One region of the Shewanella sp. Scap07 genome, then DNA from elsewhere that is predicted to be linked to it. Evidence: predicted binding sites of a transcription regulator. Region 1 holds the regulator's gene; the other holds the start of a gene.
The links. Region 1 encodes LexA, which represses DNA repair genes until DNA is damaged. Its sites were predicted from a motif close to TACTGTATNNNNATACAGTA; they were not measured.
Positions count from the first base shown of each region.

Region 1 (4,218 bases):
CTGACGGCGGCGGCATCGTTGATATTAGTCATCACCTGATTGGCCAATGTATTGACCACAGGTGTTAGCCAGCTTGGCTTTTGCTCTGGATCTTTAGCAATCTCTTCACGCCATTCTGGCGCTTGCTCATTGAGGAAACTGTGCAGCGTGATTGGCTGGCCGAAGTTAACATAGCCTTGGCCAAAATTACCCAATTTACGAATAGCACCAAATACTTGCCAAACTGATTCTTTCTTTTTCTTCTTACCACTAAGCTCTTTATGATAAGTCGCCACTTCCATGACATGATCATAACCAAGGTAAACCGGCACTAAGGTTACCGGACGCTCTACTCCGCGCAGTACACTGTTAACCGTCATCGCAATCATGCCGGTTTTCGGCGCTAGCAAGCGACCAGTGCGCGAACGTCCACCTTCGGTAAAGTATTCAACCGAATAGCCTTTAGTGAACAATTGGTCGAGATACTCTCTAAATACCGCGGTATAAAGCTTGTTACCACGGAAACTACGACGGATAAAAAACGCCCCGCCACGGCGGAACATGGGACCCGCAGGCCAGAAATTCAAATTAATACCGGCAGCGATATGCGGCGGTACCATGCCTTGATAATAGAGAATATAAGACAGCAGTAGATAATCCATGTGGCTACGATGACAAGGCACATAAATAATCTCATGGCCATCGTGGTGCAACTGACGGATCTGCTCGGCGCCTTTAATATTGATGCCTTTGTAAAGCTTGTTCCACAACCAAGTAAGAAAACGCTCAGCAATACGCACCAGACTATCTGAGTAATCAGCGGCAATCTCGTCTAAGTACTCCATCGCTTTAGCGCGTGCTTCTGTTTCAGAGATCTTCTTATTATTGGCTTCTTCAACGATGGCTTTTTTAAGCGACTCAGACTTAAGCAGCGCATGGAACAACGCTTGACGGTTAGGCAGTACAGGACCCGTCATCACCTTACGCTGTCTATGGAAGTGAACCCGAGCCACTCGCGACAGTTTTTGGGCGATGCGTTTATCCGTTCCATGCTCATCAGCCATATGGCGTAGCGACAGCGCATTAGAAAATTGCACAAAGTTGTGGCGACCAAGAAACAGAATCATCAAACATTTACGCAGCCAGGTGGGGTTTTGACGCTCCAACACTGCCGCACGCATGGTGTCATCTTCTTTGCCAGGGGTACGGCCCCAATACAAGCTTACTGGCACCAATTGAACATCTAGCTCTGGCCGACGTTTATGTGCGCCCAATAGGCGCATAAAAGTGCTTAAATAAGGCGAGTTGCTGGCACGCTTGCCCAAAAGCGGCTTAGCGCCTTCAAGACAGACTACTCGCGGTGTCTGTTCACCATCGACCTGCAGCGGTTCATAGGGGCTAGGCAAACCAAAATTAGCGGTAATTTCACTCAGCGCGGCAATATCGCTGACGGATTCAGTTTTCATCACATAAACCACCGGCCTACTCGGGTCTAAATTAAGATCGGCAAATGGATCATGAGGCACAACGATAGTGTGCACTAACTTTTTTTGAATCCAGCGCAGTGATTTGCGCCAAATAGAGTCTTGTTTGGACATGAGTTTATTATTTTTGAGTCTCGTTGTTAGCCCCATAGAATATCAGAAAAACTCATCAGGTCGCTATTAACCATGCACATTATTAATCTGCCGACCACAATACTGCTAGCTGCCCAGCACAATTACAGCGTACAGTGATAACGGTTCAATTCAGCCTATCGCCAAGTCCCTGCTGCAATAGATAAAATTAATCACTGGTTAATACTTGCACTACTTACAATACTGTATATACTGACAGGTACTGTATGGAAAAACAGGTTTAAATATGAGACCGCTAACCCCGAGACAATCTGAGATATTAGATCTCATCAAAAATAATATTGCTGATACTGGCATGCCACCTACCCGTGCAGAAATTGCTAAAAGGTTGGGTTTTAAGAGTGCCAATGCTGCCGAAGAGCATCTGAAAGCGCTAGCCAAAAAAGGCTGTATTGAAATTATTCCTGGCACGTCTCGCGGTATTCGCCTCACCCAAGAAGATGATGAGTCTGAATCTGGCTTACCCTTGATTGGTCAAGTTGCCGCAGGTGAGCCAATACTCGCCCAAGAACATGTTGAGCAGCACTATCAAGTGGATCCAGCCATGTTTAGACCCGCCGCTGATTTCTTACTGCGAGTACGTGGTGACAGTATGAAAAACATCGGCATTTTAGAAGGCGATCTATTGGCGGTTCATAAAATGGCTCAGGCCCGTAACGGTCAAGTCGTGGTTGCTAGAGTAGAAGACGATGTCACCGTTAAACGCTTCGAAAAAGTCGGTAGCACGGTATTTCTGCATGCAGAAAATGAAGAGTACGCCCCAATTGAAGTCGACTTAAACTACCAATCCCTGACCATTGAAGGCTTGGCGGTAGGTGTGATTAGAAATGGAGACTGGCAATGAACAACTTGATTGGAAGCAGCCCACGCCACCCAGGGCTATGGCAAGATGAAGCCAAACTCAGTAAAGGGGTGTCACGTATGCCCAGCCACACTCAAGGTGTGCAAGAGCTGCAAACCCTGACACCTGAACTCGCACGACTCAGTCAGCAAGGCCAGTGGATTGTATTAATTAGTCCACCCAATATTGGCTATAAACAGATGTTGGCTCAAGCTGGCGTACGCATGGATCGCATTTTGTTGGTACATGCTAAAGACGAGATAGAAACGCTATGGGCAATGGAAAAAGCGCTAACCAGTGGCACCTCTAGCGCAGTAATATGTTGGGCGCCTATGCTAGATAGCCGCGACAATCGCCGCCTAGAATTAGTTGCAAAAAGTGCCACAGCTTTAGGCGTGGTAATTGAAAGCGGCAGTGACCACATTGCTGCTCAGCTACCCTCAGTAGCGGATGTTCACGTTAATCAAGGTTCGTTATTTAGCGCGTTTCATTAGTCCGTATAAGACTGTTTTTCCCATCTAAGCCTCCTTTCGGGAGGCTTTTTTGTTGCTGTTTTTTTTAATAAAAGTTAAAAGTTTGATCTTGATCAAAAATTCAACAGGCAGTAAGTTAGAACAAGATAACAACGATTATTTGTTATATCCGAGCGATTTAGTCGTCACTTTTCCTCTCGTCAATTTGGCTTATGCAGTGAGCTCCGTGCGAGAAAAGAGTAGAAATTGGACTGATATATTCAGCCGTAAGTGCATAGAGTGGTAGCCAACTGGCAAATAACAACACCGCGCTAAACCACCAACGCACTTTGAAGTCATCGTTGCTTTTTTGGGAACCGAAGAGTTTGCATAGAGCAGAGACTTACTGTGTGGCTCTTCTTTGTAGTTGCCTTCGCAATTGACAGAGGAGAAGTCTAGTGAAGCAAGTGTTGTATTATTTGCTGGCGTTGCTGTTTACGCCCCCCATTTTCGCCGCCGATATGCCCCTAAATATGACAAAAGGGGTAACGGACATCAGTAATAAAGTGTTCAGTCTACATATGACGATCCTTTATATCTGCTGTGCTATCGGTGTGGTCGTGTTCGGCGTAATGATCTACTCGATCATCAATCACCGCCGCTCTAAAGGCGCCGTCGCCGCCAACTTTCATGAAAGTACCAAGGTTGAAATCGCATGGACAGTGATTCCTTTCGTTATCCTAATTTTAATGGCTATTCCTGCCACTAAAACACTGATTGCAATGGAAGATACTAGTGATGCCGATATCACCATTAAAGTGACGGGCTCACAGTGGAAATGGCACTACAGCTACTTTGATCATGACATTGAATTCTTCAGTGTGCTTTCAACTCCTAGAGATCAAATTGAGGGTGACGCCACAAAGAGTGAAACTTACCTACTTGAAGTCGACAAACCTTTAGTTATCCCCACCAATAGAAAAGTCCGTTTCTTAATGACATCCGATGATGTTATTCACTCATGGTGGGTACCTGCATTTGCAGTAAAGAAAGATGCTAACCCAGGCTTTATCAATGAAGCATGGACGCGGGTCGACGAACCCGGTACTTACCGTGGTCAATGTGCTGAATTGTGCGGCAAAGACCATGGCTTCATGCCTATTGTGGTTGAGGTGTTATCGGAAGCAGATTTTGACGCATGGATCGTAGCGCAAAAGCAACTCGCTGCCGATGCTGAAGCCGCTGCGCAAGCCGCGTTAACTAGCACATTGAGCATGGACGAGCTAATGGCTAAAGGTGAGCAAGTTTA
Region 1 is NZ_CP041329.1:4,802,371-4,806,588, forward strand. Features, by position in the region: gene plsB (glycerol-3-phosphate 1-O-acyltransferase PlsB) at 1-1,577, opposite strand, end outside; gene lexA (transcriptional repressor LexA) at 1,843-2,460, shown strand; gene FLM48_RS21195 (cell division inhibitor SulA) at 2,457-2,951, shown strand; gene coxB (cytochrome c oxidase subunit II) at 3,368-4,218, shown strand, end outside.

Region 2 (4,218 bases), 2.6 Mb from region 1:
CATACATTTCATATGCTGGCGTCAAATTACCGCTTTTAAGCATATCGTCGAATTGAGTGGCGTATTTTTCTAAACTATCTACGTCCGATTGCAACAACACATTGCGGCGGAAGTCGAGCTGCTTTAGGTAGCGGTCGAAAACTTGTTTAGAAAATTCGTCATCTAAATCAAATCTATGATAGTGCGAGCGCGTGAACAGACGTGTTACGCGCTTACTTGCCACCTTATGTTGTGGCTCTTGTGACAGTGAGGGTAACTCGCTGAATGGAATGGTTGGCGATAGCGCCAAAGCTGAGAATCCAACAAAAAGACTGGCAATAGAGGCGGCCAGAGATAATTTTCGCATCAACAAGTTACTCCTTTATGACTATGAGGCAGTTACAATAGGATATGTTCTACCCGAACTTTAACGGTCAATCCCGAATCTAACTGCACTTGAACATCTTGCTTCTTAATGTCCAAGATAACGCCCTTAACAGGGGCTTTGCCAAGTTTGACATTCACACGTTGATTTGGTTTCAATTCATTTAACACAGCTGGTGTTAAATTAACCGCTTTAGGTGCAGCTGCAGGCTTACGTTTCGGCGGATTTTTCTTAACCGGCTTCTTCGTTGCCTTAGGTGCTTGACCTTCAGACTTAGCGGCTTTCTCAGCACGCTTGGCCTTGGCTCTGTCTTGGCTTTCTTTTAGCGTAGCTTGAGCGTGATCAATATGCTCCTGCTCTAGCTCACCACAAGGGTTACCGTCTAAGTCGATGCGCTGAGCGCCCGCTTTAACCCCTTTAAGGTAACGCCAACTACTAGTATAGCGTCTCAGTGCAATTCTCAACTGAGTCTTACTGACTTTTGAATCATCAGCTAACCTTTCAGCCAAATCCTGAAACAATCCAATTTTAAGCGGCTTAGTTTCACCTTCGGCGATAAAGCACAAAGGAAATGTTTCATATAAATACGCGAGTATCGCGTTGGTGTCGGTCAACTTTTCTGTTGATTCCATCATTACTTCCACAGTTAAAAAGGGGCACTTAGTTGCACTTTAGTTGAGTAGCAGCCAGTGTCGTTCATCATTGTTAGCTTACGCATAGAAACAAATAGTCGATCATTTATTTTCTGCGCGGTCACCAACATACCTTAGCAATTACAAATAACAAACACCAAGTGTGATTCACTCATAGAAATATGATGTAACACTTGGGTTCATTCCAGCAGCCTATTATAAGGAGGATACTGACGATTGCGACCTTCAATTGATAAAAATTGGTTGTAGTTTAGGCGAATAACGTCTTTTCAAACGAATTTACTAGCTTTTCTAACCCGATTTGATCAGTTTCACTAAATCTGTCCAACGAAGGACTATCGATATCTAACACCGCAATCACCTGATTATCACGACGAACCGGGATAACAATTTCAGAATTACTGGCCGCATCACAGGCAATATGACCATCAAACCCATGGACATCTGCAATGCGTAAGGTACGGTTTTCAGCTGCTGCCGTGCCACACACTCCTCGGCCCATAGGGATACGAGTACAGGCAACTTTACCTTGAAATGGCCCTAATACTAATTGGTCCTGCTTAAAAATATAAAAGCCAGCCCAATTGATATCATCAAGATTATCATTCACTAACGCTGAAAAATTCGCCATTGCTGCAACAAAGTCATCTTCGCCAGCCAATAAAGCTTCTGTCTGTTTTGCTAAAGTGTCGTAACACGGGGAGTTCATACAAATTTCCTAACAATTTATCTCGATGTTAATCAGCTTTCTTGGCTGCTTTTTTAGCAACCGGCGCCTTCTTAACCGGCGTCCCTTTAAGCAGCGCCATTAATTGATCTTTATGCTGTGCCAAATAAAAGCTCAGCTTTTCACTTGCTTCATCGTCGAATCCTAGGTCAGCTTCGCTGATAAAAGGAAGCAGGTTGTCGGCGATATCGAGCATCTTATCATATGCATCCGCCTCCTTTTTAGATGTGAATGTCATCTTCTCCACCCCTTCTCTGACCACGACAAATTTAGTTATAACTGCCATGCCTACCCTCATTACTGTTTTTATATACAGTGCTAGAATCTCACACAATCAACTTCTTATGCAAGTATTGGAAATAATCTGATATTATTGCGTAACCATCGTTTGCATAAAAACACTCTTTTTGATGTTAAAATGCGACGGTTAGCCTTTGTATCATAACGCTTTGATGTTTATTTGTGCTGGGTTTAGGTCAATAAACATTGGTTTTTTTTCATTTTTGCAAACCAACATCAATAGGTATTGAGTCACACAAGATATGCAGCAATGTGCTTTAGATAAAAGTGTTATTTTATGCCGTTCGTGTGATCTAGTGGTAAGCAAACGTGCGTTGCCCACCGGGGTGCGAGCCTTGTGCCCGCGTTGCCATACTGCACTTTACGACACACCTTATTGCTCTATCAATGGCATGCTGGCCCTGTGCTTAACTGCGCTTATCTTCTTTTTCCCAGCCAACCTACTTCCCGTTTTAGAACTGCATTTTCTTGGCAGTATCAGAACCACAACGATTGCAGAGGGCGCCATCAATGTCGCCCAGCAAGGCTACTGGATAGTGGGGATTGCGGTCATTACGGCAGCGGTCATCGCGCCTGGGTTGCTGATTGCATCCATACTGGCGCAAATTCTTATTGTAAAATATCAACTTAGCAGCCCCTTTTTCAGAGAAGTATTGCGCCAACTACTCAGGCAGCAAAGCTTGTTATCGCAACTTACTATGCTAGAAATCTACATGATCAGTATTTTAGTCTCGGTGTTCCAACTGTCTGACTATACTGATTTATATTTTGGGATGGGCACTTTCTGCTTCACCATGCTGTTTGTTATGACGATTTTTTTACAGCGTGAATATGACCTTGAACATATGTGGAGCATGCTAGATGACTGATAAAGCCAAGCAAGTTCAGGGCAAAGACAATGGACTGGCACCGTGTAAGACCTGTCTTAAATTGTGCAAAATAGAAGATCGTCAGTGCCAACGTTGTGGCACAACGATTTCAGCACGGGATTATACCAGTGTGCAAAAAAGCTGGGCCTTGTTGATCACTGCAGCCATATTGTTGATACCGGCCAATGTCTACCCTATCACCATTATGACAAGCCAAGGTACCATGCGCCAAGATACCATTTTCAGTGGAATTACCCACTTAGTGGAACTTGAGTTGATGCCAATTGCCATCATCTTATTTACCGCTAGTATTTTGGTACCTATGTTGAAAATTGTCGGCCTCAGTATCTATCTGTGTGCGATTAGTTTTCGAATGCCCATTTCCAAAAAGAATTTAATGTCCGGTTTTCACATCATTGAGTGGATTGGACGCTGGTCCATGTTAGATCTGTTTGTGATTTCCATTACCGCCGCTTTAGTTAATATGGGACAGTTACTTGATGCTAAGCCTGCCCCTGCTGCTACCGCATTTGCCCTTGTGATTCTCTTGACACAGTTAGCCGCAAAAGTACTCGACACTCGCCTATTATGGGATAGATTGGAATTAGACAATGACACAAATTGAAACACCCAAAGTCGTTAAGAAAAAACTATTTTCACCTATATGGTTACTGCCGATCATCGCATTGGTGCTCGGCGCCTGGTTAGGGGTAAAAAGCATCCGAGAATCCGGTGTCGAAGTACGCATTCATTTTCCAAGTGCCACCGGTATCGATGTAGGTAAAACCTTAGTGCGTTATCAAGGTCTTACCGTGGGTAAAGTGGTAGACATCAGTATCGATGATGATCTGCAAGGCGTGAATGTAGATGTATTGATGGATTACCGTGCAGCGCCGTTTCTAAATGATAACACCCAATTTTGGTTGGTTACGCCCAAAGCCTCTATCACCGGCGTCGAAGGCCTTGATGCGCTGTTTTCTGGTAACTATATCGCCATTAAGCCCGGTGACGGCGATTCTCGTTCGGTATTTGAAGCTGCACGTGAAACGCCAGTGATGCTGCCGGGTAATGACGGATTAGTGATTGAACTATCCAGTGACACCTTAGGCTCGTTAGATGTTGGTTCACAGGTTTATTATCGACAAATACCCGTAGGTAAAGTCATTAGCTATCGCTTAGAGACCAGTGAAAAGATTGTTTTTAATGCCTACATTCAACAAAAGTACGCTGATTTGGTGAAAGTAGATTCACAGTTTTGGAATGTATCAGGATTTGATATTGATGCGTCACTCAATGGCATTAGCG
Region 2 is NZ_CP041329.1:2,250,502-2,254,719, reverse strand. Features, by position in the region: gene prc (carboxy terminal-processing peptidase) at 1-346, opposite strand, end outside; gene proQ (RNA chaperone ProQ) at 379-996, opposite strand; gene FLM48_RS09850 (GAF domain-containing protein) at 1,268-1,726, opposite strand; gene FLM48_RS09845 (YebG family protein) at 1,755-2,030, opposite strand; gene FLM48_RS09840 (paraquat-inducible protein A) at 2,287-2,913, shown strand; gene FLM48_RS09835 (paraquat-inducible protein A) at 2,906-3,538, shown strand; gene FLM48_RS09830 (MlaD family protein) at 3,525-4,218, shown strand, end outside.
Region 2: the regulator LexA is predicted to act here: its motif matches at 2,043-2,062, upstream of FLM48_RS09845 (YebG family protein).